2 regions of the Actinacidiphila sp. bgisy145 genome follow, and region 2 is predicted to be linked to the other one. Evidence: riboswitches for the same ligand, from Rfam matches in the RefSeq annotation. Region 2 holds a riboswitch; the other holds the start of a gene.
The links. A riboswitch is a leader RNA that binds a small molecule or an ion and turns the genes downstream of it on or off. The one in region 2 is predicted to bind cyclic di-AMP.

Region 1 (14,201 bases), on a different contig from region 2:
GCTGCACACCGGCATCGACTTCCCGGTGCAGGTCGGCACGCCGGTGATGGCCGTGACCGACGGCACCGTGCGCACCCAGTGGAACAGCTCCTACGGCAACATGGCGATCGTCACCGCGCCGGACGGCACCGAGACCTGGTACTGCCACCTGAGCAGCACGAAGATCCGGTCCGGCAAGGTCAAGGCCGGGACGGTGATCGCCTACTCGGGCAACACCGGCAACACCACCGGGCCGCACCTCCACCTGGAGGTCCGGCCGGGCGGCGGGTCCCCGATCGACCCGCTGCCCTGGCTGCTCTCCCACGGCCTCGACCCGCGGTAGCCGCGCGCCCCCGGCCCCCGGCCTGGTCCGCCGGGGCGACCCGCTACAGCTTCTCGACCGGGGCGTAGCGCAGCAGGAGCTGCTTGGGCCGCTCGTCGCCGAAGTCGATGGTGGCCTTCTCGTCGCCGGGGCGCCCGGTCACGGCGATGACGGTGCCGAGCCCGAACTGGTCGTGGGTGACGCGGTCGCCGACCGACAGGGAGATCACCGGGCGGTCGCCGGCGGAGCGGCGCGTGGCGAAGCCGCCGGTGCCCGAGCGCCCGCGGGCGGTGACGGAGGACGCGGCGGACGCCGCCGCCCTGGAGCCGCTGCCGCCGCCCGAGCCGGCGGACTGGGGCCGCCCAGTGCGCTTCCACTCTATGAGCGCGTCGGGGATCTCCTCCAGGAAGCGGGAGGGCGGGTTGTAGGAGGGCTGCCCCCAGGCGCTGCGCATCATCGACCGGGTGACGTAGAGCCGGTTGCGGGCGCGGGTGATGCCGACATAGGCCAGCCGCCGCTCCTCCTCCAGCTCCTTGACCTGCCCGAGGGCGCGCATGTGCGGGAAGACCCCGTCCTCCATGCCGGTCAGGAACACCACCGGGAACTCCAGGCCCTTGGCGGTGTGCAGCGTCATCAGGGTGATCACGCCGCCGGTGTCCTCCTCACCGTCGGGCGAGTCGGGGATCTGGTCGGAGTCGGCGACGAGCGCGACGCGCTCCAGGAACTCGGCGAGCGACCCGCTCTCCTCGCCCTCCCGCTCCTGCTCGAACTCCAGGGCGACGGCGGCGAGCTCCTGGAGGTTCTCCACCCGGGTCTCGTCCTGCGGGTCGGTGGACGCCTGCAACTCGGCGAGGTAGCCGGTGCGTTCCAGCACCGCTTCCAGGACGACGGCCGGGCCCGCCCCGGACTCCACGACGGTGCGCAGCTCGTCCATGAGCGTGTTGAACCGCTTGACCGCGTTGGCCGAGCGCGCGGCCATGCCGTACGCCTCGTCGACGCGCCGCAGCGCCTGCGGGAAGGAGATGCCCTCGCGTCGGCCGAGCGCGTCGATCATCGCCTCGGCGCGCTCGCCGATGCCGCGCTTGGGCACGTTGAGGATGCGGCGCAGCGGCACGGCGTCCTCGGGGTTGGCGAGCACCCGCAGGTAGGCCAGCACGTCGCGGACCTCGCGGCGCTCGTAGAAGCGGACGCCGCCGACGACCTTGTAGGGCAGGCCGACCCGGATGAAGACCTCCTCGAAGACCCGGGACTGGGCGTTGGTGCGGTAGAAGACGGCGACGTCGCCGGGGCGGGCGTCGCCGGCGTCGGTGAGCCGGTCGATCTCCTCGGCGACGTACTGCGCCTCGTCGTGCTCCTGGTCGGCGACGTAGCCGGTGATGACGGGGCCCTCGCCGGACTGCGTCCACAGGTTCTTCGCGCGGCGCCCGGCGTTGCGCTCGATGACGGCGTTGGCCGCGCTGAGGATGTTCTGGGTGGAGCGGTAGTTCTGCTCCAGCAGGATGGTGCGGGCCTGCGGGTAGTCCTCCTCGAACTGGAGGATGTTGCGGATCGTGGCGCCGCGGAAGGCGTAGATCGACTGGTCGGCGTCGCCGACGACGCACAGCTCGGCCATGGGCGTGGCGGGGGCGCCGTCCGCGGGCTCGGCGCCGGTGCCGACGAGTTCGCGGACCAGGGTGTACTGGGCGTGGTTGGTGTCCTGGTACTCGTCGACGAGGACATGCCGGAAGCGCCGCCGGTAGTGCTCGGCGACGTCGGGGAACGCCTGGAGCAGGTTGACGGTGGTCATGATGATGTCGTCGAAGTCCAGCGCGTTCGCGTCGCGCAGCCTGGCCTGGTACATCGCGTACGCCTCGGCGAGCTTGCGCTCGAAGGGATTCTCGGCGCGCGCGGCGAACGTCTCGTGGTCGACCAGTTCGTTCTTCAGGTTGGAGACCTGGGCGCTGAACGACTTGGGCGGGAACTGCTTGGGGTCGAGGTCCAGGTCCCGGCAGACCAGGGCCATCAGCCGGCGCGCGTCGGTGGCGTCGTAGATCGAGAACGACGAGGTGAAGCCGAGGGTCTTGGACTCGCGGCGCAGGATGCGCACGCAGGCGCTGTGGAAGGTCGAGACCCACATCGCGTTTGCGCGCGGCCCGACCAGCTCCTCGACCCGCTCCTTCATCTCGCCCGCGGCCTTGTTGGTGAAGGTGATGGCGAGGATGGAGCCGGGGTGCACGTCGCGGGCGGCGAGCAGGTGGGCGATGCGGTGGGTGAGCACGCGGGTCTTGCCGGAGCCGGCGCCGGCGACGATGAGCAGCGGCCCGCCGTGGTGCTCCACGGCCGCCCGCTGCTGTTCGTTGAGCCCCGCGACGAGCTGCGCGGGGTCGAGCACGGGGCGCGGCGCGCCGTTGCGGTAGTGCGCGTCGTGTGCCGGCGGGTCGTCGTACCGCCCCTGGAACAGGTCGTGCGGGACCTCCTCGCCGCCGGGGCCGTCGTCCGGTGGCGGGGGCTGCTCGCTGTCGGCGGGCCCGTGGGCCGCGTCCAGACCGTCCAGGAAGCTGTCGTCAAAGAGGCTGCTCATCGCCTCCCGAGTCTAGGGCCGACCGCCGACAGCTCAGGCCGGTCCGCGGAAGTCGCCGCGCGGACTCCCCCGGCTCAGCCTCAGCGCGGCCCCACCACACCGCAGGCGCACAGCGAATGCAGGCCGTACGCACAGGAAACTCCTCGCCCGGGTAGCCCGCTCGCCACGCTGGGTGACGCCGGCGAGGCTTCGGCAAAAGATTACGAAAAGGTATCGACCCTTATCGGACATCGCCCTTCCCAGCCGTGCCGGGCTTTGGCTAGCGTGCCGCACCAGCCGGAACCGGCAGCGTCCGAGAGGAGTCCGTCCGCCATGGCGACGCACCGTAAGGCCCGTACCGCGCTCCTGAGCACCCCCGGCCCGCGCGCGGCCGTGGGGATCACCACCGCCGCGCTGGCCACCGTCACGCTGCTCAGCGAGAGCGCGAGCGCCACCCCCGCGCCCGCGAAGCCCGCGCAGCCGTCGATCAGCGAGGTCAAGAAGCAGGTCGACGCCCTCAACCAGCAGGCGGAGGCGGCGACCCAGAAGTACGACCAGGCGCAGGAGCAGACCACCTCGCAGAACGCGAAGGTCAACAAGCTGCTCGCGCAGGTCGCCCAGAAGACGCAGAAGCTCAACGACTCGCGGCGCGTGCTGGGCGAGTTCGCGGCGGCGCAGTACCGCAGCGGCGGCGACATGAGCACCAGCCGCTACCTGCTGTCGGACAACCCGCAGGACCTCGCCGCCGAGATCCACCTCACGGACGTGATGGGCAAGCGCGAGCGGGCCGCGGTCGTCTCCTACCAGACCCAGCAGGTCGCCGTCACCCAGCAGCGGGTCGAGGCGGCCAAGAGCCTGGCCACGCTGACGGCCAAGCAGAGCGAGCTGAAGTCCGCCAAGCAGGAGGTGCAGACGAAGCTCGGCGCGGCGCAGAAGCTGCTCAACAGCCTCACCGCGCAGGAGAAGAAGCGGCTGGCGGAGCTCCAGGCGAAGCAGGAGGCCGAGGCGAAGAAGAAGGCGGAGCAGATCGCCGCCCAGGAGAAGGCGAAGCAGGCGCAGGCCGCGAAGGCCGCCGCCACCGCGTCCGCCACCACGTCCACGTCCACGTCCTCCTCGACGGCCGCCGAGCAGGCCATCGCCTTCGCCCGCAAGCAGCTCGGCAAGCCGTACGTGTGGGGCGCCACCGGCCCGGACTCCTACGACTGCTCGGGGTTGACCCAGGCCGCCTACAAGGCCGCGGGCGTCACCCTGCCGCGCACCACCTACGACCAGGTGAACGTGGGCACCCGGGTCTCGGAGTCCGACCTCCAACCCGGCGACCTGGTCTTCTTCGACGACGACGAGCACGTCGGGCTCTACATCGGCGGCGGCGAGATGATCCACGCCCCGCACACCGGCACCGTGGTGAAGATCGCGCCCATCACCGAGATGACCTTCTATGCGGCCGTCCGCCCGTAATAGGGGCGCGTCGGCCGTCTCGTCCGGGTCGCCACCGCATGACCCGGATGTCCGATCAGCAAGTCCGCAAAACCCAAGGTCACAGAGCGATTTCGGTCACATTGCGATCCAAACTCCCCGAGATCCGCTGAAGTTGACTACGGTAACCCGCTAGGTGGTCCGCCTCCCGTCGGCGAAGGTCCGGCAGCGCATCACCTCCGCCTAATCCGGCCGGCGCCGGAACCGGGGACCCAGAGGCACTTTGGGGTGAATCGGGGCAGACGCGACCCGCGTCCGCACCGTAGGGCGACCTTCCCCGCCCGAACCCGTCAGCTAACCCGGTCGGCGGTCCACGGAAGGAGTCGCCTCCTTGGCGTCGCACCGCAAGCCGCGTACCCCGCTCCTCGCGTCGACCGGCACCCGGGCCGCCGTCGGTCTCACCACCGCGGCCATCGCATCGGTCACCCTCCTGAGCGAGACGGCGAGCGCGGCCCCCGCGAAGCCCTCGCAGCCGTCGATCAGCCAGGTCAAGAAGCAGGTCGACACGCTCAACCAGCAGGCCGAGGTCGCCACGCAGAAGTACGACCAGGCCAAGGAGCAGACGGCGACCCAGCGCGCCAAGACCAACCAACTGCTGGCCCAGGTCGCCGACAAGACCGAGCAGATGAACGAGTCCCGGCGCGTGCTGGGGCAGTTCGCCGCCGAGCAGTACCGCACCGGCGGCTTCGGTGCCACCACGCAGCTGCTCTTCTCCGACGACCCGGAGAGCTTCCTGTCGCAGAACCACCTGCTGGACCGGCTGACCGCCACGCAGGAGCAGGCGCTCCAGAAGTTCAAGATCCAGCAGGAGCAGGCGTCGGTCCAGCGCGCCCAGGCCACCGCGAGCCTGAAGAAGCTGACGTCCTCGCAGACCACGCTCGCCACGCAGAAGAAGAGCGTGCAGACGAAGCTGGCCGCCGCGCAGAAGCTGCTCAACAGCCTCACCGCGGAGCAGAAGAAGAAGCTCGCCGCGCTCCAGCAGCCGAAGACGACGACTTCCTCCTCGTCGTCGTCCTCGTCGTCCTCCAGCACCACCCCCACGTACACCGGCACCGCGACCGGCCGCGCCGCCACCGCGATCCAGTTCGCGCTGGCGCAGCAGGGCAAGCCGTACGTCTACGGAGCCACCGGCCCCGGTTCGTACGACTGCTCGGGCCTGACCCAGGCCGCCTACAAGGCCGCCGGGATCAGCCTCGGGCGCACCACCTGGGACCAGGCCAAGCAGGGCACCGCGGTCTCCGAGGCCGATCTGCGCCCGGGCGACCTGGTGTTCTTCTACTCCGGCCTCAGCCACGTCGGGATCTACATCGGCAACGGCAACATCGTGCACGCCCCGCACACGGGCGCCACGGTCGAGGTCGCCCCGCTGAGCTGGATGCCGTTCGCCACGGCCCGCCGCATCGTCTGACGCGCCCCGAGCCCGTTCACCCCCGTCTTCGTCGCGGTGCTCAGGTCCAGAGCACCGCGATGAAGATGTTGACGACGGTCAGGCCGCCGACCGCGCCGAACAGGGCCGTCTCCACCTTCTCGTCGTCGCGCTTGACGTAGACCAGCGCGAGGATCACCAGCAGCACGGCCAGCTTGACGCCGATCTTGACGTTGCTGATGTGCCGGTCATCGGCGTGCGCCAGACCGACCAGGGCGACGCCGGTCACCAGCATCGTGCACGCGCCGTAGAGCATGCCGGGCACGAAGCGCGGCTCGGCGCGGCCGGGGCCCAGCACCTTGAGTTGGGTGAGGAAGCCGCCCAGCAGCGCCGCGATGCCGATGATGTGCAGCCCGACGAAGACATTGATGAGGGTGTCCATGCGCCGGACCCTACGGCGCGCATAGCAGCCGGCGGCGGGCGGGGTGCCCGATGGCGGGGTTCGGTCGCCGGGCGCCGGGATGCGGGCAGCGCGCCCGTCGCAACCGGGCCGCATCCGGTCGGCCGCGACGAATTGCGGGCAGTCCCGGACAGCGGGGCGGGGCGGGGCCGGGTGAAGGCTTAGCGTCGTCGGCAGGTGGTCGGTTCCCATCGCCGTCGGTCCGCCCGCGGCGCGGCCACCTCCGCCGAGCCCGGCGGCGCCGCGTCCCCCCGTGCGCGGTGCTGCCGGGCCTCCTCGACGAAGGAGCGGCGGCGCCCGGCCCGGCGCGGCTCGGCTCGGCGCGACGCAGGGGGTGGTCCGGCTCAGCGCAGGGTGACCCGGCTGGGGCCGTTGAAGGGGGCCAGGGACAGCACGGTCGCCGGGGTACGCAGGCCGTCGTGGTCGGCGAAGAGCGCGCGGACCTCGGCGAAGGACACCTCGCCGCTGGTGACGCGGGCCGCGATGTCGTACAGGTCGCGGAGCCCGGCGGGCAGTCCGGTGCCGCCGGCGCACTCCGGGTCGGCCTCAGAGCCGGGGCCCCACACGTCCCACAGCAGGGTCTCCACCTTGTTGAGGGCGGCCAGGTCGAGCCGGATGTCGCCCGCCACGAACCGCTCCCCCACCATCGGCCCCTGCGGCAGGTGGAGCCCGAAGGACAGCGGGTCCGCGGTCCCGGCGCGGATCTGCCGCCACGCCTCGCCCGCGACGAGGAAGCGGTCCCGCGGCACGTCGGTCGCCTCGAACGGCATCGGGTACCACGCGGGGTCGGCGATCTGCGCGTCGGCCAGCAGCCAGCCGCGCTCGTCGTCCCAGTACTCGGTGACGACGTGGTCGAAGTGGAAGCCGTCGGTGCCGAAGTAGTCGGCGAACCCGGAGCGCAGCCGCGCCGGAATGCCGACGTGGCGCAGCAGCGACACGTGCAGCAGCGTGAAGTCCCGGCAGATCCCCACGAACCGGTCGGCCAGGTCGCGCCCCTTGCGCAGCGGCGCCCCGTCCCGGCTGACCACCAGCCGCAGGATGTCGTCCACGTAGCGGGTCTCCGCGTCGTCCCGCATCCGGTCCTCGGCGATCGGCACCCCGAACTGGCCGCCCTCCACGCGGTGGACCATCACCTCCCGCACCACCCGGGCGAGTTCGCCGACGTCCCGGGGCAGGTCGGCGTACCAGCCGACGAGTTCGCCCGGGTCGGAGAAGACGCTCTGCGCGGTGTAGAAGGCGGCTTCCGCCGGCGCGATCCGGTGTGCGGTCATGACGAAGCCCCCTGCTTGACCTTGCCCTTGGGACAGCCCCCATTGTGGTCGCACCGGCCCCACCGGGCCACCCCCGCCGACCCGCGGCCCTGTCCCCGGCCCGGTCCCGCCCCGCGCGGTGACTGGAAGGAGAACTGTATGACCACGAGCGGAGCGCCGCTGCTGACCATCGGGGCGTTCGCCGCGGCGGCCCGGCTGTCGGCGAAGGCCCTGCGGCTGTACGACGACCTCGGGCTGCTCACCCCGGCCCGGGTGGACCCCGCCACCGGATACCGGTTCTACGCGCCCGAGCAGCTCGAACGGGCCCGGCTGGTGGCGTGGTTGCGGCGGATCGGCATGCCGCTGGCCCGCATCCGGCGGGTCTGCGCGTGCGCCACGAACGCGGCGGCCGCGCAGGAGGTGCGCGGGTACTGGGCGCAGGTGGAGGCGGAGACGGCCGCGCGGCGCGACCTCACCGCGTTCGTGCTCGCGCACCTGAACCCCGCACCCGGGGGGCCGGGGAGCACCGCAGGTCCCACCACGTCAAGAGAGGAACCACCCATGTCCCACGGCACACTCACCCTCCGCTACGCCGCCCGCTCGGACGCGGGCCTGGTCCGGCCGGGAAACCAGGACGCGGTCCACGCCGGCGACCGGCTGCTCGCGGTCGCCGACGGCTTCGGGCCGGCCGGCGCCCCGGCCAGCGCCGCCGCGATCGAGGCACTCACCGGCCTCGAGACGGCCGGGGCGCTCCCGCCGGGCAACCTGCTCAACGTCCTCCAGGACGCGGTGGAGGCCGCGGCCCGCGCGGTCGACGCCAGTACCGGGGGCGGCACCGGTGGCGGCACCAGCACCAGCACCGGCCCCGGCCCCGGCCCGCGCGAGGAGGGCGCGATCCCCGACGGCACCACCCTGACCGCCATGCTGTGGACCGGCACCCACCTCGCCCTGGTGCACATCGGCGACAGCCGCGCGTACCTGCTGCGCGACGGCGAGCTGTTCCTGATCACCCACGACCACACGCTCGTGCAGTCCATGGTCGACGACGGCCGCCTCACCGAGGCCGAGGCCGCCTCCCACCCCGACCGCGCCCTGCTGCTGCGCGCCCTGCTGTCCGGCAGCCCGGCGCCCTCCGCCGACCTGAAGCTGCACGAGCCGCGACCCGGCGACCGCTACCTGCTGTGCTCCGACGGGCTGCCCGCGGCCGCCTCCGCGGAGGAGATCCGCCGGGTGCTCACCACCGAGGCCGCACCCGATGCCGCCACGGCCGCACTGATCGCGCTGGCCAACGCCGCGGGCGGCCCGGACAACGTCAGCTGCGTGGTCGCCGACGTGGTCTCCACCGCGGCCACCCCGGCATAACGGGACCGACCGCCGCATCGGGCGCCCGGAGAAGGTCACGGTTCGGGCATTCAGGCCGGCGCCGCGGCCCACCGGCGTAGTGTCTACGTTCGCCCGATGAGCCGACCCGACGGGAGAACCACCGATGCAAGCCCTGGAGGCGAGTTGGGGCGACTGGATGGCGGCCTTCCGGCAGCGCTACGACCGGCTACCCGCGGCGGCCCCCGACATGCCCTGCCCCAACTGCGCCGCGCCCGAGCTGAACCTGACCTTCTGCGGCCTGCCGGCCGACCGCGTCGGCTACGCGTCCTTCTGGTGCGGGCGCTGCCTGACCGGTGTCCACCTCAGCCGCTGCGCGGTGCCCGACGACGTCCCCATGGACTCCCTGCACACCCCCGTGGAACAGCGCACCGCCCCCACCCCCGACTACACCCTGGTCTGGCCCGCCGACGAGGAGGACGGCTGACGGTGCGGCGCCCGGCGGCGGATCACACCAGCCGCCGCGCGGTCGCCCACCGCGTCAGCTCGTGCCGGTTGGACAGCTGCAGCTTCCGCAGCACCGCGGAGACGTGCGACTCCACCGTCTTCACCGAGATGAACAGCTGCTTCGCGATCTCCTTGTAGGCGTAGCCGCGCGCGATCAGCCGCAGCACCTCCCGCTCGCGCTGGGTGAGCCGGTCGAGGTCCTCGTCCACCGGCGGCGCGTCGGTGGACGCGAACGCGTCGAGCACGAAGCCGGCCAGCCGCGGCGAGAACACCGCGTCGCCGTCGCGCACCCGGAAGATCGAGTCGACCAGGTCGGGCCCGGTGATGGTCTTGGTGACATAGCCGCGCGCACCGCCGCGGATGACCCCGATCACGTCCTCGGCCGCGTCGGACACCGACAGCGCCAGGAACCGCACCGGCCGCTCCGGGTCGGCGCTGAGCGCCGCGCACCGCCGCAGCACCTCCACCCCGCCGCCGCCGGGCAGGTGGACGTCGAGCAGCACCACCTCGGGCCGGGTCGCGGTCACCACGCTGACCGCCTGGTCCACGTCGGCGGCCTCGCCGACCACCTCGACCCCGGTCTCCGCGGTGACCCCGATCTCCGCCTGGACCCCGGTGCGGAACATGCGGTGGTCGTCGACGAGCACCACCCGGACCCGTCGCTCGTCTCCCGTGGGCGTAGTCATGCCGCCGCCACCCTCTCCATCTCCAGTTCGACTTCCGTGCCGCCGCCGGGCGCCGCCCGCAGCCGGGCCTCACCGCCGTTGCGCCGCATCCGTCCGATGATCGATTCTCTTACGCCCATGCGGTCGCCGGGAACCTGGTCGAGGTCGAAACCGGGGCCGTGGTCGCGCACCGAGACGAACACCTTCGCCTCCTCGACCTCCGCGTAGACCTGGACCGCGCCGCCGCCACCGTACTTCGCACCGTTGACCATGGCCTCGCGCGCGGCCTGCATCTGCGCCACCAGCCGCTCGTCCAGCGGGCTGTCGCCGACGCACACCACCTCCACCGGCACGCCGTGCGCGTCCTCCACCTCCGCGGCGGCGGCCCGTACGGCCTCGGCCAGCGTGGTCGGCTCGTCGTCGCGGCCGGTGCCCTCCGGGCGGTACAGCCACGCGCGCAGCTCCCGCTCCTGGGCCCGGGCCAGCCGGGCCACCTCGCGCGGCTCGTCCGCGTGCCGCTGGATCAGCGTGAGCGTGTGCAGCACCGAGTCGTGCACATGGGCGGCGACCTCGGCCCGCTCCTGGGCGCGGATGCGCATCAGCCGCTCCGCGGACAGGTCCTGCGTCATCCGCACCAGGTACGGGCCGGCGATCAGCGCCACCCCGACCAGCACGGCGAGCGCGGCCTGGAGGATGCCGCCGAGGTGCCCGCCCGAGCCGCGCACCACGATGAAGCCGGTCACCCCGGCGATCACCAGCACGATGCCGCCCGCGGCGCGCACCAGCGGCCAGAACCGCTTGCCGTGGCTCATCTCGACCCAGTGCGCCTTGCGGGCGTTGTCGGCCTGCCGCCACACCAGCGCCACGCCGACACCGATCACCAGCAGCGGCCACACCGCGCGGTTGGCCGCGCCGAGGTTGAGGTTGCCCACGAGGATGCCGGTGCCGATCGCCAGTGCGATCAGCGCCAGCACCTGGCCCTTGTCGGGCCGCTTGCCCGCGAGCCAGGAGCGGGCGTCGCGCGGCTCCTTCGCCTCGGCGACCCCGCCGACGCCGAGCGGCACGAAGAACCAGAACACCGCGTAGAGCAGGATGCCGATGCCGTTGAAGACGGCGAGCAGCACGAACAGCGCCCGCAGCCACAGCACCGGCAGCCCGAGGTGGCCGGCCAGCCCGCGCGCCACGCCGCCGACCATCCGGCCCTCGGAGCTGCGGTAGAGCTTGCGCACCCCGCCGGCGCCGGGTTCCGGAGGCGCGAGGAAGGACGCGCCGGAGACGCCGCCGGGCGCTGCGGGCGGCGGCGGGGGGCTGGCTGACATACCCCGATCGTCACACAGGCACGCCCCGCGGGGCATCAGGGTGAACCCCCGTTGATGCGGGAACGGGACCCCCAGGGGACGTCCGGGGCGGGATCAGGGTCGGACCAGGGTCGGGGCGGGTGCCGGCGGGGCGCCGGACGGGCGACCATGGTGTCCATGACCGACCAGCCCGCCGACGACGCGGCCACCGCCACCGGCGGCCCGGCCGGCACCGAAGCCACCGGGGCCGACGCCGCTGCCGCCGACGCTGCCGCCACCGCCGTCCCGGCTGCCGGCGCCACCGCTGCCGACGGCCGTCCGGCCCTGCGGCGCGGCCACGGCGACAACAAGGTGATCGCCGGTGTCTGCCACGGCGCGGGCCGCTACTTCGACGTCGACCCGGTCATCATCCGGATCGTCCTCGCGGTGCTCGCCCTGACCGGCGGCATCGGCCTGATCATCTACGGGCTGGGCTGGCTGGTCGTGCCGCAGGAGGACGAGCAGGAGAGCGAGGCGCACCGGCTGCTGTCCGGCCGGATCGAGGGCGCGCCGCTGGTCGCCGTGCTGATGGCACTGGTCGGCTGCGGGCTGTACGCCTCGCTGCTGGGCAACGCCGCCAACCAGGCGTTCTCGCTGATCCTGCTGGGTTCCACCGTCGCCGCGCTGTACTGGTCGCAGCAGCGGTCCCGGCTGCGGGCGGCCGGTGAGGGCCCGCTCACGGCGGCGGGTTCCGTCGCGGACGCGCCGCCCGCCGCCCAGGCGCCGCCCGGGCCGGGCAGCGCCCCCTCCTGGTGGCGCGACCCGCTGACGAAGGCGCCGCCCTACCTGTGGGGCCCGGACGACGGGCCCTACGAGGGGCCGGACCAGCAGCCGTGGCGGGAGCGGCGCAGGGCGGAGCGCAAGGAGCGGAACTGGCCGTTCGGGCTGGCGGCGTTCCTGGTGGCGGCCACCGCCGCGGTGGTGGGCACCTCGGTGTCGCTGCCGCGGACGTCGGTGGGCAGCAGCCTGGAGATCGGGCTGCTGTCGGCGCTGTTCGTGTTCGGCGCCGCCTATCTCGTGGCGTCCTTCGCGGGCCGGCCGCGCGGGCTGACCGCGTTCTGGACGCTGCTGACCGTGGCCGGGCTGGTCGGCGCGGCCTGGCTGCCGAAGGACCAGCCGGGGTGGGGCACCACCTGGGCACCGGCGAGTGCGGCCGCGGTCCGGCCCGGGTACGAACGCGGGGTCGGCCACGGCGTGCTGGACCTGACGAACGCCGCCGCGCACGGCCGTACCGTCACCACGCGGCTGAGGGTGCGGGCCGGCGAGGCGCTGGTGCGGCTCCCGAAGGACGCCACCGTGGTGCTCAGCTACCACATCGGCGCCGGTGAGGTGCTGCTGCCCGGAGAGGACCACAGCGGAGTGGACATCAAGACCGGAGCCCATGACACGAAGGTGTACGCGGCCAGGCCGGGTACGGCGTCGGCCGGGACCGTGGAGGTGCGGGTCGACGTCGCCGTCGGGGACGTGCGGGTGGTCCGGTGAGGCGGCACCGCTTCGAACCGGCGGCCCTGGTGACGGGCCTGGTCCTGGTCACGCTGGCGGTGTTCTTCCTGCTCGACGTGCTCGGCGTGTGGGACCTGTCGGACCCGCGCCTCACGAGTGCGCTCGCGGGGGCGGGTCTCGGCCTGGTCGTCGCGACGTCGGTCGTCACGCAGGGGGTGCGGACCGTACTGGCCCTGCGGCGGCGGCGCTCGCCTCAGCGGTAGCCGGACCGGTGCCGCCTTCCGCGCCGCCGCCCGTCCCGGTGCGCCACTTCCTGATCAGCAGGTCGAGCGACAGGTACGGGGTGCCGGCGAGCAGCAGCGGCAGCCAGGCCATCAGGTAGATCAGGTCGTTGCCGTAGTAGTAGGGCGTGGTGGCCCAGCTGACCGTCAGCCACAGGCTCAGCGAGATCAGCGCGCCGCCGAGCGCGGCGACCCGGCCGAGCAGCCCGAAGAGCACACCGAGGCCGACCGCCAGTTCGCCGAGCGCGATCGCGTAGCCGAAACCGTGCGGGGCCTTGAGCGCGAGGTCGACCAGGCCCGGGATCGCCGCGGAGTCCCGCACGCCGTGCAGGGTCTGGAGCAGCGAGCCGTTCGCCGAGTCGGTGAAGAAGGTGTCGCTGGTCAGCTTGTCGAGCCCGGCGTAGGCGAAGGTCACTCCGAGGAAGATCCGCAAGGGCAGCAGCGCGTACCGGCGCGCGGTCTCCCGCCACATCTCCAGCATCTTCTTCCGCCTCTCCCGCCGCAGTTGGTGGGGTGGAAGTCGTCTTCCGTTGCAGCGGCGTCAGGAGGTGATACGTAGACCGGGGCGCCGCGACTCAACAGGCCGCGACTTTTCCCGGACCGGGCTTCGTGATGTCCCGGACCGGGCTTCGTGCCGGGCGGCCCGGCACGAAAAGCCCGCTCACTCCCACTCGATGGTGCCCGGCGGCTTGCTGGTGACGTCGAGCACGACCCGGTTGACGTCGGCGACCTCGTTGGTGATCCGGGTGGAGATCCGGGCCAGCACCTCGTACGGCAGCCGGGACCAGTCGGCGGTCATCGCGTCCTCGGAGGAGACCGGGCGCAGCACGATCGGGTGGCCGTAGGTGCGGCCGTCGCCCTGGACGCCGACCGAGCGGACGTCGGCGAGCAGCACCACCGGGCACTGCCAGATGTCGCGGTCCAGACCGGCCGCGGTCAGCTCCTCGCGGGCGATGGCGTCGGCTTCGCGCAGCAGGTCCAGGCGCTCGCGGGTGACCTCGCCGACGATGCGGATGCCCAGGCCCGGGCCGGGGAACGGCTGCCGCTGGACGATCTCCTCGGGCAGGCCGAGCTCCTGCCCGACCATCCGCACCTCGTCCTTGAAGAGCTTGCGCAGCGGCTCGACGAGGGCGAACTCCAGGTCCTCGGGGAGTCCGCCGACGTTGTGGTGCGACTTGATGTTGGCGGTGCCGGTGCCGCCGCCGGACTCCACCACGTCCGGGTAGAGGGTGCCCTGCACCAGGAACTCCACCGGC
Region 2 (14,201 bases):
TCACGCTGCGCTCCTCTCTCCGTGACGGGTGCCCGCCCCTCCCGCGAACGCCCGTGCGCGAAGCGTCTCACGTCAACGTCCCTGCGTACGAGGGGGGTTGCTGTTGTGGGAAGCGCCGCCACGGGGTGTGCGCGGGCCGCCGCGCTGTGTCGTACGAGCGGGGTCGGCGGGGTCAGTCGATCGCGCCGCCCGCGCCGTCCGAACGCCACGGCAGCGCGGGCACGGTGGCCTCGGGCTTCTCGAACCAGCCCTCGGGCTGCGGCGGTCGCGGTATCTCGCCGCCCCGCCGCAGCGTGCGGCCGTCGCGGACGTGCCGGCCGACGAGGGCGCCGCCGAAGACCACGAAGCCCACGCCGACCAGCCAGGTGACCACCGTCAGCACGTTGCCGACCGGGCCGTAGGTGACCGCGTTGGACTCGAGCATGGGGGCGAAGAACAGGTGCGAGAAGATCCGCAGCCCGGCCAGGCCCAGCATGGTCAGGACCGCGCCGGGCAGGGCGGTGCGCACCCGGACCGAGCCGTAGAGCAGGAAGTTCTGGCCCCAGGCGAAGAAGAGCACGCCCAGGGCGAAGGTGAGCAGGATGCGTACCGCGCTCGGCACGGGGCCGCTGCCCAGCACCGCCGCGCTCTGCGACTCGCAGAACAGGTAGGCGGTGAGCACCGCCAGCCACACCGCGCGGCGCCAGTCGCGGTGCCACGGGCCGGCCGGCAGGTCCCAGATCTTGCGGTAGCCGGTCTCGACGCTCGCCACGAAGGACAGCCCGAAGTACGCCGCCGTGGCCAGGCTCCAGGCGCCGGTGGTGCTCAGCACGTGGTTGGGCGTGGCGAACATGCTGCGCATGCTGCGGGCGCCGTTGCCGTCCAGGCCCATGCCGTCGATCACCCACTGCGCGAAGCCGGGCCGGTGCTCCCACGGGGTCGCGGCGGCGACCACCACGAGCAGCGGCATCAGCGTGACGAAGCCGAGTGCGGCAAAGCCCATCGAGCGGTGCATCAACTCGATGTGCGACGCCTGCTTCGACAGGCGTCCGATCGCGGATCGCTTCCAGACGTCCGTCAGTCCAGCCATGCGTCACCTTCCCGCAGCGTTAGGGCTTGTGGATACCTGGCGGAGTACCCCGTGCGCAACTCCGGCCCCGGGCAAGCCCGGTGGCAGGTCGGGCGCGGCGCCCGGCAGCGGGTGCGCGGGGGTTGGGGCGGCCGCGGGCGCGGGGCCGGTCGCCGCGCGCTCAGCCCTTGCAGACGGTGAGCTTCAGCGCCGCGTCGATCGCCGCGCCCTGCGCGTCGGTCAGTTGGTGGCCGGTGCTGCTGAACCGCTGGGCGGCGAGGTGGTCGGCGGTCTGCGAGTCACCGTTGATCACGGTGCACTGGAGGCGGCCCTCCTCGATCACCTGGTTCGGGTCGGCGGCGAGCGACGGGTCTATCGCCTTGAGCGCGGCGAGGTACGTCTGCCGGTTCGCGCCGCTCGGGGCTGGCGGCCGGGTCGCCGTGGCGCCGGTGGTCGGGGCGGCGGTCACCGACGCCGTCGCCGGGGTGGTCGGCTCCGACGCGCTCTTGTCGCCGCTGCCGGAGGAGCACGCGGTCGCGCAGAACGTGGCGAGTGCGGCGGCGGCCACGGCCGCGGCGGCGATTCGGGTACGCATGCGGCCACCTTGCCCCACCCAGCGCCCGGCTGCCGACCTCTGTGACCGTGCTGTGACAGCACCGCAGCACGCCCCCGCCGCCGGCGGTCCGGGCCCGCCGGATACCCCCCGCCCGGCCCTGGACGGGGCACGACTCCACCATGCCAAAGAAAGCGTTGACATTCCGGATTGCCAAAGTATTCTTTGGGGTATGACGATCGGTGATCCGAAGGCGATGCGGGCGCTGGCGCATCCGTTGCGGCTGGATCTGATGGAAGTGCTCTCGACGGTGGAGTCGGCGACGGCGGCCTGGTGCGGGCGGGCGCTGGGCGTGCCGCAGGCCAACTGCTCGTTCCACCTGCGCCAGCTCGGCAAGTACGGCTTCGTGGAAGAGGCGGAGCACGGGGGCGACCGGCGGGAGCGGCGGTGGCGGCTTGTGGACGCGAGCAGGGAGATGCGGTTCGACGTGGCCGGGGCGGACACGGCCGCGGCCGAGGCGATCGGCCGCAGGCTCGAGCGGAGCGTCGTGGAGCGCGAGATGGCGGCCATCCTCGGGTACGCGGAGCGCCGCGGCTCGGAGAGCCCGGAGTGGCGGGGCAAGGCCGGCATGGTGAGTGCGCTGGCGGTCGTCTCCGCGGAGGACATGCCCGAGATCGAGCGGCAGTGGCAGGAACTGCTGCGGCCGTACCTCGTGACGCCCGAGCAGGGCGCCGGCTCGGACGCGTGGGTGCGGGACGCGGTCGGGGGCGGGTCGCCGCCGCGGCGGCTCGTGCGGTACTTCATGGCGGCCACACCGGTCGCCGCGGAGGGCTGGGGCACGGACGGCGCGGCCGCGTCCGCCGAGCCGAGCGGGTCCGCGCGCCCGGCGTCCGGACCGGGCGCAGGCGAGGCGTACCCGGCAGGGCGGGAACGCACGACCGGAAGAGGCGGGGATGGCAGTGACGCGTGACGGGGAAGTCGACTTCGAGACCGAAGCTCCGGTGGACGGCTCGCTGGACGTCGTCTGGAGGCATGGCGTGCGCGCCCGATGGCAGCAGGAGCCGCCCGTCCAGACGCACTGGTACGACCCGCACACCGTGCTGCTCCGCCAGAGCAAGACGGTGAACTACGAAGCGCCTTTCCTCTTCCTCCTCTTCGGCAACGAGCGGGCCCTGCTGCTGGACTCCGGCGCCACCGGGGACCCGGCGGCGTGTCCGCTGCGCGCCACCGTGGACGGGCTGGTGGACCAGTGGCTGGCCGCACACCCGCGTGAGGGGTACGGCCTGGTGGTGGCGCACACGCACGCGCACGGCGACCACGTGGCGGGGGACCCGCAGTTCACCGACCGGCCCGGGACCGCGGTGGTGCCGAAGGAGGCGGACGCCGCGCGGGAGTTCTTCGGCCTCGGCTCGGACGCGGCGGCCCTGGGGAGCGCCCCGGTCTCCTTCGACCTCGGCGGCCGGGTGCTCGACGTGCTGGCCACGCCCGGCCATCACGACTCGTCCCTGACCTTCTACGACCGCTGGACCGGCATCCTGTTCACCGGCGACACCGTGCTCCCGGGCCGGCTCTATGTCGCCGACTTCCCGGCCTTCCTCACGACGATGCGGAAATTGGCCGAGTTCGCCGGAACCCACCCGGTCACCCATGTGCTGGGTTGCCACATCGAGATGGCGCGGCGGCCAGGGCGGGACCACCCGCTCGGAGCGACCTTCCAGCCGGGCGAACGGGCCCTCCAGATGACCCCCGCCCAGCTCGTGGCGATACGCGACGCGGCCGTCTCCGTCGCCGACCGGCCCGGCGTGTACCGCTTCGACGACTTCGTGATCTACCACGAACCCGGAAAGCGGGAGACCCGCAGGCTGCTCGCCCGGGCCCGGTGGCGCAAGGCGCTGGCGGCCCCGCTGCGCGGCTGACGCGGTGTGCGGAAGGTGCGGGGGCGTGGCCCGATGAGAGGCGCTGCCGGGCCGCATGGGCGCGGCACAGCGGAGAGTTGCGGGGGCGTTACCGGGTCTTGACTGAGCGGATGCCGTCCCGGGGCTCCCGGAGAGCGGGACCGCGGGGTTAACGTATGCCCTCACGTCCCGATCTGGGGGAAACATGCGCATCTGTGCCACCTTCCGCACCACTGGTGTCAGCGCTGGGCTCGTGGCGGTGGCCGCGGTGTGCGGGCTGCTGGCCGGGTGCTCGTCGGGCGGGGCGGACGGCGGCGGCGTCCGGAGCGCGGCCACGGCCTCGGAGCAGGCGGTGGCGGTGGGCCTGACGTCGGCGGAGCAGGTGGCCTCGACGCTGGAGCGGAGCGTGTCCACGATGACGACGACGGTCGTGTACACCGCGGCCACGGACCCGGACCACCTGCTCGGCACCTCGCGCGGCTACCTGTCGAAGGTGGCGTTCGCCGACTCCCGGGTGCAGCCCGCCGACGTGGAGGGCACCAAGGCGGACGCGGTCGTCCGCGGCGGCAGCATCGAGACGTTCGCGACCGCGGCGCAGGCGCACGCGCGGGCCCGGTCGATCGAGAGCGGCGCCCAGGGCACGGCGAGCGCGGGGGAGTACCACTACTACGTCGGCGCCTCCCTGATCCGGGTCTCCCAGGTCCTCACGCCCGCGCAGGCGAACGACTACGAACTCGCCGCGAGCAGCCTCGGCTGACGCGACCGCCCGGCGGCGGGCGGACGCCTCAGTACACGTCGCGGACGTACCGCTTCTCCGCCGCGAGCCGCTTGACGTACGCGTCGGCCGCGTCGCGGTCCAGGGCGCCGTGCACGGCGGCGACGTCGCGCAGCGCGCGGTCGACGTCCTTGGCCATGCGGGCCGCGTCGCCGCAGACATAGAGGTGGGCGCCGTCCTGGAGCCAGCGCCACAGGCGGGAGCCGTGCTCGCGCATCCGGTCCTGGACGTAGACCTTCGCGCGCTGGTCGCGGGAGAAGGCGGTGTCGAGGCGGGCGAGGGTGCCGCCGTCGAGGTGGGCGGTCAACTCCGCCTCGTAGTAGAAGTCCGTCGCGCGGTTCCGCTCGCCGAAGAACAGCCAGTTCGGGCCGCGGTCGCCGCGGGCGCGGCGCTCGTCCAGGAAGCCGACGAAGGGCGCGACGCCGGTGCCGGGGCCGATCATCACCATCGGGGCGGCCGGGTCGGCAGGCGGCCGGAAGTTCGGGGCGCGGCGCAACGCGACGGGCACCTCGGCGCGTTCGGCGGCGTCGGCGAGGAAGGGCGAGCACACGCCCTGCCGGGCCCGGCCGCGCGGGCTGTCGTAGCGGACCACCGCCACGGTCAGCGCGACCTCGTGCGGGTCGGTGAGCGGGCTGGAGGAGATCGAGTACTGGCGCGGCTGGAGCCGGTGGAGGACGCCGGCCCACTCCTGGGCGGTCGCGGACACCGTGTACTCGGCGAGCACGTCGACCGCCTGGCGGCCCCAACTCCACTGGGCGAGCCGGTCGTTGCCGTCGGCGCGGAGCATGTCGCGCAGCCGGCGGTCACCGGTGCGCTCGGCGACGAAGCGGAGCAGGGCCGGGGTGATGCGGGTGATGTCGAAGTGGCGGTGCAGCGCCTCGCCGAAGGGCAGCGAGACGGTCCCCCCGCCGGCCACGTCCACGGCGGTGGCGCCGTCCAGCCCCGTCACGGCGAGCCATTCCGCCACGAGGTCGGGGGAGTTGACGGGGGTGACGCTGAGCGCGTCCCCGGCTTCGTAGCCGAGCGGCACCTCGCACGCGCGGGTGTCGAACGTGAAGCGCCGCACCTCCTTGGTCGCACCCGGGCCGCTGAGCAGGCGGTTGCCGGTCAGCAGCGCGGTCACGGGCCGCGCGGCGCGGGCGGGGGCGGTGCGGGCCGCGCCGGGCGCCCCGGAGACGCCGGGCGGGGCCGCGGGCGGCCGTGCGGAGGCGGGCGGTGCGGCGGGCGCGGGTGCGGGCGGGAATACGGGCGCGGGCGGTGCGGCGGGCGTCTGCCCCAGGGTCGTGAGCATTCCCTCCAGCCACGCCCCGGCCGTGTCCTCGTAGTCGGGCTCGCAGTCGGTGCGGGGTGCCAGCCGTACGGCGCCGAGTTCGCCCAGCCGGTGGTCCAACCGCCGCCCGTGGCCGCAGAAGTCGTCGTAGGAGGAGTCGCCGAAGGCCAGTACGGCGTAGCGGCGGCCCTCCAGGCGGGGCGCGTCGGAGGCGGTGAGCGCGTCCCAGAAGCCGGCGCCGTTGTCGGGCGCGTCGCCGTGGCCGTAGGTGCTGGTGATGAGCAGCAGGTCGGCGGTGTCCGGCAGGGTGCGGGGGTCGGTGGTGTCCATGCCGGCCAGGGCGGGACGGTGGCCCGCGCCCGCCAAGCGCTCCACGACACCGGCCGCGAAGTCCTCGGCGGTGCCGGTCTGCGAGGCCCACAGCACCACGACATCGCGTACGGGGGGCGGCACGGGCCGGTCGGGCGGCGCCGTCGCGGCGGGGCCCTGCCCGGACTGCTTGTCCGGCCGGTACGGGGGGTGCGGTTGCGGTGCCTCCGGCGCGCGCGAGTACATGCCTGCGAGGACGCCGTTGACCCAGCGCGCGTGGGCGGGCCGGAACGGCGCGTCCGGGGGCAGCACCGGCACCCCGGGAGCACCGGACTCCAGCCCGGCCAGGAACCCGACGAGGTACTGCCGTTCGTCCGCGCCGAGCACGGGCGGCGGATCGGTGAGGCCGAACAGGCCGACGGCACCGGCGAGTCCGGCGGGTGCCGCAACAGCAGGCGCCGCGACGGCGGGTACGGCGGCGGGTGCGTCCAGCGCCGGGGCCGGGGCCTCCGCGAGAGCCGGGGCCTCCCCGGCAGCACCGGCAGCCCCGAGATCCCCGCCTTCCGCAACGCCCCCGCCTTCCGCGGTCTCCCCGACCGCCGCGGCCACCTTCGCCAGGGCCACCGCGCACACCTTGAACTCCGGCTGGAAGGAGATCGGGTCGACGGCGTCATTGGTCACCGCGTTGACGCTCAGGTCCTTGCCGAACAGGTCGTTCCAGTGGAAGGGCGCGAAGCAGCAGCCGGGCAGTACCCGGTCGGTGACCACCGCGGGCAGCAGCGCCCGGCCGCGCCGGGAGGCGACCTCGACCGTGTCGCCGTCGGCGATGCCGAGCCGGTCCGCGTCGGCGGGGTGCAGCTCCACGAACGGCGCCGGGTTGAGCCGGTTCAGCTTGGCCACCCGCCCGGTCTTGGTGAGGGTGTGCCACTGGTGCGGGAGCCGTCCGGTGTTGAGCGCGAACGGGTAGTCGTCGTCGGGGAGTTCGGCGGGCGGCAGGTGCGGGCGGGGGAAGAAGGCGGCGCGGCCGCTCGCGGTGGGGAAGCTCGGCCCGTCCGGCCCGGTGTACCGGATCGGATTGCGGTCGGGCCCGTCCGGGTCCGCGGCCGGCCACTGCACGGGGGTGCCGCGCAGCCGCTCGTAGCTGACCCCGCGCAGGTCGTAGCCGGTTTTGGGGTTCCAGGCGCCCTTGAGTTCCTCGAAGACCTGCTCGGCGCCGGTGTAGGTGAAGGCGTCGGCGTACCCCATCGCGCAGGCGATGTCCGCGATCAGCCGCCAGTCCGCGGTCGACTCGCCGGGCGGGTCGAGCGCGGGCCGGGCCAGCGTGAGGTTGCGCTCGCTGTTGACCAGCACCCCTTCGGTCTCGGTCCACATCGCGCCCGGCAGCACCACGTCGGCGTGCGCGGTGGTCTCGGTGTCGGCGAACACGTCCTGCACGACGACGAGTTCGGCCGCCGCCAGGCCCTCGACGACGGTCGTCCGGTTGGCGACGGAGGCCACCGGGTTGGTGCAGATGATCCAGCACGCCTTGATCTGCCCGGCCGCCATCCGCCGGAACATCTCCACGGTGCCGCCGCCGGCGCCGTCCGCGCGGATCGTGCCGGGCGGCAGGCCCCACAGCTCCTCGGCGGCGGCCCGGTCCTCGTCGACCAGCACCGAGCGCTGCCCGGGCAGCCCCGGGCCCATGTAGCCCATCTCGCGGCCGCCCATCGCGTTGGGCTGGCCAGTCAGCGAGAACGGACCGCTGCCCGGGCGGCAGATCGCGCCGGTGGCCAGGTGCAGGTTGACCAGGGCGTTGGTGTTCCAGGTGCCGTGGGTGGACTGGTTGAGCCCCATCGTCCAGCAGCTCATCCACTCCCGCGCGTCACCGATCAGCCCGGCGGCAGCGCGCAGGTCCGCCTCGGCGACCCCGGTCAGCTCCGCGACGGCCGCCGGCGGGTAGTCGGCCAGCAGCTCCGGCATCGCCGCCCACCCCTCGGTGTGCGCGGCGATGAACTCCGGGTCGGTGCGGCCGGCCTCGACCAGCAGGTGGAGCAGTCCGTTGAGCAGCGCGAGGTCGGTGCCCGGGCGCAGTTGGAGGAAGACGTCGGCCTTCGCCGCGGTGGCGGTCCGCCGCGGGTCGACCACGATCAGCTTGGCGCCCGCCTTGACCCGGTCCATCATCCGAAGGAAGAGGATCGGGTGGCAGTCGGCCATGTTGGAGCCGATCACCAGGAACACGTCGGCGTGCTCGAAGTCCCGGTAGGACCCGGGCGGCCCGTCGGCGCCCAGCGACAGCTTGTAGCCGCTGCCCGCGCTGGCCATGCACAGGCGGGAGTTGGACTCGATCTGGTTGGTGCGCACGAAGCCCTTGGCGAGCTTGTTCGCCAGGTACTGCGCCTCCAGGCTCATCTGGCCCGAGACGTAGAAGGCGACCGCGTCCGGGCCGTGCTCGTCGATGATCGCCCGCAGCCGCGCGGCGGTCTCCGCCACCGCGTCGGCGACCGGCACCGGGGCGGCCGGGCCGCCGCGCTCGGCCCGGACCAGGGCGGTGGTCAGCCGGCCGGGCGCGGCGAGCATGTCCGCGGTCGTGGCGCCCTTGGTGCACAGCCGGCCGAAGTTCGCCGGGTGGTCCTTGTCGCCGGAGACCTTGACCACGCCGCGCCGCCCGTCGGGCCCGGCGGCCACCTGGAGCACCATGCCGCAGCCCACCCCGCAGTACGCGCACACCGTACGCACCCGCCCGTCGCCCTCCGCCCGCTGCTCGGCGCCGGGCAGGAGTTCCGGCCGGGGTCCGGACCGTGGCTCGGGCAGGGGTAGGGACACGGGCGGGGGCGCGGGCACCGGCGCGGTCGCGGTGGCGGGCACGGTCGCGGGCACGCGGCTCCCCTCTCGGGTACGGCTGACCGTCGCACCGTACGAAAGGCCCGTTTCGCCGCGGTCACACCCGCGAAGCGCGGCCGGTTACGCCCCCTGCACAGCCTCGGGCAGCCGGGTGTGAGGGCGCGGGTCGGCGCGGGCGGGCGCGGGCGGGCCGCCGGTGCCCGCCGCGGCTCAGCCGCCGTTCACCAGGCGGATGTAGCGCACCCAGTCCCAGTTGGGCCCCGGGTCGGTGTGGTCGGTGCCCGGCACCTCGACATGGCCGATGATGTGCTGCCGGTCCTTGGGGATGCCGTACTTGTCGCAGATCTCGGCGGTGAGCGCTGCGGAAGCGTGGTACATCGCGTCGGTGAACCAGGACGCGTCGTCGACCCAGCCCTCGTGCTCGATGCCGATGCTGCGGGTGTTGTACGACCAGTTGCCCGCGTGCCAGGCGACGTCGTGCTCCCGGACGCACTGGTCGATGGCGCCGTCGGCGGAGCGCACCACGTAGTGCGCGGTGGCGGCGTGGGCCGGGTCCTGGAAGAGGGTGATGGTGTCGGCGAAGGTCTCCTGGGTGACGTGGATGACGACCATGTCGATCGCATAGGTGGTGGGGCGGTTGGATGCCGTGTAGTTGGCGGTGCTGGCCGGTGCCCAGGTGGCGCCGGGGTAGTCGACGGCGCCGGCCGCGGCGGCCCGGCCGCTGCCGGTCCACAGCCCGCCCGCGAGCGCGGCACCGGCGGCGGTGCCGAGCGCGAGGCCGCCGCGGAGTAACGACCGGCGGGTGTGGGGGAGTCGGGGACTGCTGGGGCGTTCCATGGCGGGCTCCCTGAGAGGTCGCGAAGCGGTCGGGACGTTCGAAACGGTCGGGTCCATGACAAGTACCGGCCCGCCCATCCTGGGGTCCGGCGCCGCGACCTGCCAAGCGCTTCGCGCAATGGCAGAGGTCCATGCCACTGGCGGACCCGCCGCGCGGCCCCGCCCGGCCGCCTGCGCGCCGAGTTCGCCCACTCACACACCGTAGCCACCATGTCCCAGCCCTCTTCCCCGCACCGATAACGACTGATGCACGCTCACATCACTTCACGGCCACATCGACTGACCGATTTGCCTGCTCTCTCTATACCCTGACTGTTTTGTTCCTATGCCCAACTCTCTGATACGGCTTGGAAAACGACTCCGGCTCTATTAACGTTCGATAACGCAGCGCGGTCGTCACCGCCGCCGCCAGGACGGCGGACCGCGCGCTTGCCGAATCCCGTCCGCGGGAACCGGGGACCCGAGAAAATGGGGTGAATCGGGCAGTAGTCAGGCCCGTAGGAGACCTTCTTCCTCCGAACCCGTCAGCTAACCCGGTAGGCGAGAGGGAAGGAAAGGAGAGCGCCCGTCGTGGCGTCCGACCAGCTTGCCTACGCCCATGCCCGGCTCGACGGCGACCTCGCCGGCCAGGAGCGGGACGACTTCCACTTCCCCCGCCAGCGCGCCAACGCCGCCGCGGCGAACGGGACTTCCGCCGCGATGACCGCCCCGGCCCCCACCCCCGCGTTCGCGGCCTACGCCAGTGTCGGCGCCGCCGGGCTGGCCCCCGCGCCCGCCGCCGACTCCGCGGCGCGCCCGGCGCCGTACCCGCTGCCGGACGCCGCCCCCGCCGGTGCCCCGCTCGCCGGGATGCCCGTGTACGACCCGACCGTGCTGGCCGGCGCCGACTCGACGTCCATACTGCCGCGGCCGGTTGCGGAGCCGACCGCGGAGCCTGCCGTGGAGACCGTCCGCGACCCGGAGCCCGCCGCCGAGGCGGAGCCCGCGACCGCGCCCGCCGCGTTCGTCGAGCCCGCCGAAGCCGCCGAAGCCGCCGAAGTCGCCGAACCGGCCGCCCCCACCGACCCCGGCGCCGCCCTGTGCGCCCGCCTCCTCGGCCAGGTCGCCGCCCAACGCGAGGCCGTCGCCCGCGTCGAGCGCGAGGCCGCAGAGCAGGCCGCGGCCGCGCAGGCCGCCCGGGAGGCCGCCGAGCGCAAGGTGCGCGAGCAGGTCGCCGCCGCGAAGGCGGCCGCCGAGGAGAAGGCCCGCGAGGAGGCCGCCGCGGCGGCCCGCGCCGAGGCCGAGCGGCTCGCCCGGCTCGCGGCCTCCTACATCAAGCCCGTCGCCTGCGCCACGCTCGGCGCCGCCTTCGGCGAGGCCGACCCGTGGGCCAACCTCCACAACGGGCAGGACTTCACCGCGCCGACCGGCACCCCCGTGCACGCCGTGCACGGCGGCACCGTCACCTCCGCGGGCTGGGCCGGCAGCGATGGCTACCGGGTGGTCCTGACCCTCGACGACGGCACCGAACTGCGCTACTGCCACCTGTCGACCATGGTCGTCACCGATGGCCGGGTCACCACCGGCGACACCATCGGCCGGGTCGGCGCGACCGGCAACGTGCCCGCGCCGCACCTCCACCTGGAGGTCCGCCCGGACGGCGGCGCCCCCGTCGACCCGCTGCCCTGGCTGCGCGCCCACGACGTCACCATCTAGTACCGCCGGGCGACTTGGGCGCCCGGCCCCCGCACGGACGGCGCCCCCGCCGTACGCCGTGCGCCGCTCCCGCACCCCTCTGACGACCCATCGCACCCCACCGCCCCGGCGGCCCTGGCGACCACCCCCCCGGCGCCGGGGCCGTCGGTCGTTCCGCGCGGACGAGCGGCCGGGCCCCGGGGCGGGGGAGGGGCGGCGCCGGGTCCGTCAGGCGACGGGCGAGGCGGCGGCGGTGGGGTCGGCCGTCGGGGCGTAGTGCGCGGCGAGGTCGACCAGCGGGATCAGGTCGGCCGGGGAGGAGTCCCCGTCCAGGACGCGGTACTCCACGGCCGTGAGGATCGCCAGCCGCTCGGTCAGGCCCCACCGCGGGTTGGTCTCCGCGGCTATGAGCTCGGCGGCGGTCTGCTCGACGGTCTGCCCGGCCGCGTGCCCGGCGTGGACGCGGTCGCGCACCCGCAGCAGGTAGTCCGCGTACGCGGAGACGTCCGCGGGCGTCATGACGGGGCCGTGGCCGGGCACGACCACGCGCGGGTCGCAGGCCAGGATGCGCTGCACCGCGCGGTGCACCTCGGTGAGCGGCCCGGCCCAGTGCACCGGGTGGTCCTCGCAGAAGATGACGTCGCCGGCGCAGACCACGCCCTCGCCGGGCAGGTTGACGATGAGGTCGCCGACCGTGTGCGCGGGCCCCACCTCGATCAACTCGACTGCCAATCCGCCGACTTCGAGGTCCAGCCGGCCGCTGAAGGTGCGGGTCGGCGGCACCGCCTCACTCACCCCGAAGTCGCCGTAGCGGGCGAAGTGCCGCTTCAGGTAGGCCCCGAGCGGCGTGGCCGGGTCGCAGTCCGCGACGAGCCGGGCGAGTTGGGCCGGGCTCGGCTCCTTGCACAGGTGGGCGGTGGTGGCCTCGGTGCTGATGACCTCGGCACCGGCCGCCGTGAACAGCCCGTTGCCGTAGGAGTGGTCGCCGTTGCCGTGGGTGTTGACGACAGTGGTGATCCGGGTGCCGGCCGGCAGCACCTCGTCAGCCAGCGTGGCCAGATGGCGGGTCAGGTCGGCGGTGTACGGGGTGTCGACCAGCAGCGCGCTGTCCCGGTCGGTGATCAGCACGCAGTTGGCCAGGCCCCAGGTGTCGTGCCCGTCGGGCAGCCACAGGTGGACCGCGGGCGTCAACGCCTCAAGGCGGCTGGGTGGTTCGATGCTCATGGGGTCCCAGTCTGCTGGTCCGGTGGAAGGCGGTGGTCAGGGGGGTGGCCCGCGCGGTCCGCGGCGGGCGGCCGGGGGGCCGGGCCGCCCCGGGCCTCGGCGGCGTCCACCGGGCCGGGCGCCGGGGCGTACATCGGCTCCTGCGGCGCCGGCCGCTCGCCCTGGTCGAACAGCACGAACATCAGCCGCCCCCCGGGCACCCCGAACGGCTCCGCGGCGCACAACGTCGCCCAGCCCGGGCCGAGTTCCGGGTGGTGCAGCGGCCGGGAGCCCTCGGCCCGCGGCTGGAGGTACTCCGTGGTGGGGGAGTCGTAGCGCGGGCCCACCACCGGGTCGCGCCGGATGTCCGCGACCAGCCGCGTCAGCGTCCGGTCGGTCGGCCGGGCGGCGGCGCGGGCCCGCAACTGCGGTACCAGCAGAGGCAGCCAGCTGTTCTCCCAGTCGGTGAGGACGTGATCCCGCGCGACCGGGGCGAGCAGCATCCAGCGCATCACGTTGCGCGGCACGCCGTGCGGCGTGAACAGCCGGGTGAACGCCGTGTTGTACGCGACCAGGTCCCAGGCGGCGTCGCTGATGTACGCGATGTCGTGGGTGGCGGCCAGCACCCGCCGCCACGGCCGGGGCACGGAGCGGCCGACCTCCGGGTCGAGCGGGAAGGCGGGCGGCGCGCCGGTCGCGTAGAACACCAGCGCCTCCCACTCCTGTTCGGTCAGCCGCAGTATCCGGGCGATCGGTTCGAGCAGCCCGGTGTCGATGGTGGCGAGCCGGCCGCGCTCCACGTAGCCGTACTTGTGCTCCGGCCAGCCCAGCAGCCGCGTCATGTGCTCGTGGGTCAGCCCCGCGACCTTGCGGCCGCGCGGTTCGGCGCGCGGCGACAGCCCCAGCGCGGCCGGGTCCTGCCGGGCGCGGGCCCGGGAGAGCAGCGTCCGCATGGCCTGGCGGTCGGTCAACGGTGCGTCCTTCGGGTCGGGTCGGGGCGGGGCGGGGCCGGTGCGGCTGTGCGGCGAGTCGGTCGAGCGGCGGGTCGGCGGAACGGCGGAGCGGCGGGCGCGGGTGCCGGCCGGCGTCATCCGCGCCCGGGCGACAGCTCGGAGGGGTCCAGCGCGCGGGCCAGTTTGTAGCCGACCTCGAAACGGCTCCCGGCGCCCAGGCGTTCCATCAGCGCGGCCATCACGTCCTCCACCTCATGGCGCTCGATGCCCAGTTTGCGGGCGATGCGGTCGTCTCCGTAGCCGTTGGTCATCAGCCGGATCACCGCCCGCTCCAGCGCGCCGAGCGGCGCGTGCCGCAGACCGGCCCCGGCGAGCGGCAGCGGAGTGGCGCGCTGCCAGTACGACTCGTGGATGGCGGTGAAGGAGCGGACGAGGGCGTCGCCTTGGATGCGCAGCAGCGACGGCTCGTCCGGGTCGGCCGGTTGGGGCGCGGGGTACCCGGGGGCCGGGCCCGGTAAGGCGGTTGGGCGGGGGACGGACGTCCGGGGTACGTGTCCGGGGGCGGCCGGCGCCGCGGCCCGCCGGCGCGCGTCCTGCCGCACGGGCCGGTCGTGGGAGGGCAGGCAGACCGTGTGCCGGTCGAAGATCAGCAGGTCGTGCGCCACATGGTCGATCACCCGTACGGTGACGCCCGCGTCGGACAGCGCCTGGAGGAAGCGGGCGAGGGCCGGCTCGTGCAGGGACGCGCGCGGGTACACCGCCCGGACCCGGACCCCGCGCCGGGCCAGCGCCGCGTCCGCGGCCAGCCGCCACTGGAGTTCCGGCGGATCGAGCGGCGGCGGATCACGGTGCAGGGTGTCCGCG

Region 1: another riboswitch for cyclic di-AMP. It lies ahead of AC3ERT_RS11165 (C40 family peptidase); the one in region 2 lies ahead of AC3ERT_RS29060 (M23 family metallopeptidase).

Annotation. Positions count from the first base shown of each region.
Region 1 covers NZ_JBYIRL010000010.1:17,782-31,982, forward strand. The annotation lists gene AC3ERT_RS11150 (M23 family metallopeptidase) at 1-322, shown strand, start outside; gene pcrA (DNA helicase PcrA) at 366-2,861, opposite strand; gene AC3ERT_RS11160 (C40 family peptidase) at 3,174-4,298, shown strand; cyclic di-AMP (ydaO/yuaA leader) riboswitch at 4,487-4,640, shown strand; gene AC3ERT_RS11165 (C40 family peptidase) at 4,648-5,724, shown strand; gene AC3ERT_RS11170 (hypothetical protein) at 5,765-6,124, opposite strand; gene AC3ERT_RS11175 (transglutaminase-like domain-containing protein) at 6,487-7,413, opposite strand; gene AC3ERT_RS11180 (MerR family transcriptional regulator) at 7,552-8,754, shown strand; gene AC3ERT_RS11185 (hypothetical protein) at 8,879-9,199, shown strand; gene AC3ERT_RS11190 (LuxR C-terminal-related transcriptional regulator) at 9,222-9,905, opposite strand; gene AC3ERT_RS11195 (ATP-binding protein) at 9,902-11,203, opposite strand; gene AC3ERT_RS11200 (PspC domain-containing protein) at 11,360-12,703, shown strand; gene AC3ERT_RS11205 (hypothetical protein) at 12,700-12,927, shown strand; gene AC3ERT_RS11210 (DoxX family membrane protein) at 12,869-13,426, opposite strand; gene guaA (glutamine-hydrolyzing GMP synthase) at 13,607-14,201, opposite strand, start outside.
Region 2 covers NZ_JBYIRL010000039.1:41,033-55,233, reverse strand. The annotation lists gene AC3ERT_RS29100 (SAM-dependent methyltransferase) at 1-4, opposite strand, end outside; gene AC3ERT_RS29095 (YhjD/YihY/BrkB family envelope integrity protein) at 173-1,069, opposite strand; gene AC3ERT_RS29090 (hypothetical protein) at 1,230-1,643, opposite strand; gene AC3ERT_RS29085 (ArsR/SmtB family transcription factor) at 1,834-2,571, shown strand; gene AC3ERT_RS29080 (MBL fold metallo-hydrolase) at 2,555-3,517, shown strand; gene AC3ERT_RS29075 (hypothetical protein) at 3,702-4,253, shown strand; gene AC3ERT_RS29070 (bifunctional nitrate reductase/sulfite reductase flavoprotein subunit alpha) at 4,282-8,526, opposite strand; gene AC3ERT_RS29065 (N-acetylmuramoyl-L-alanine amidase) at 8,881-9,507, opposite strand; cyclic di-AMP (ydaO/yuaA leader) riboswitch at 9,928-10,065, shown strand; gene AC3ERT_RS29060 (M23 family metallopeptidase) at 10,078-11,202, shown strand; gene AC3ERT_RS29055 (MBL fold metallo-hydrolase) at 11,410-12,405, opposite strand; gene AC3ERT_RS29050 (helix-turn-helix transcriptional regulator) at 12,402-13,355, opposite strand; gene AC3ERT_RS29045 (helix-turn-helix transcriptional regulator) at 13,472-14,201, opposite strand, start outside.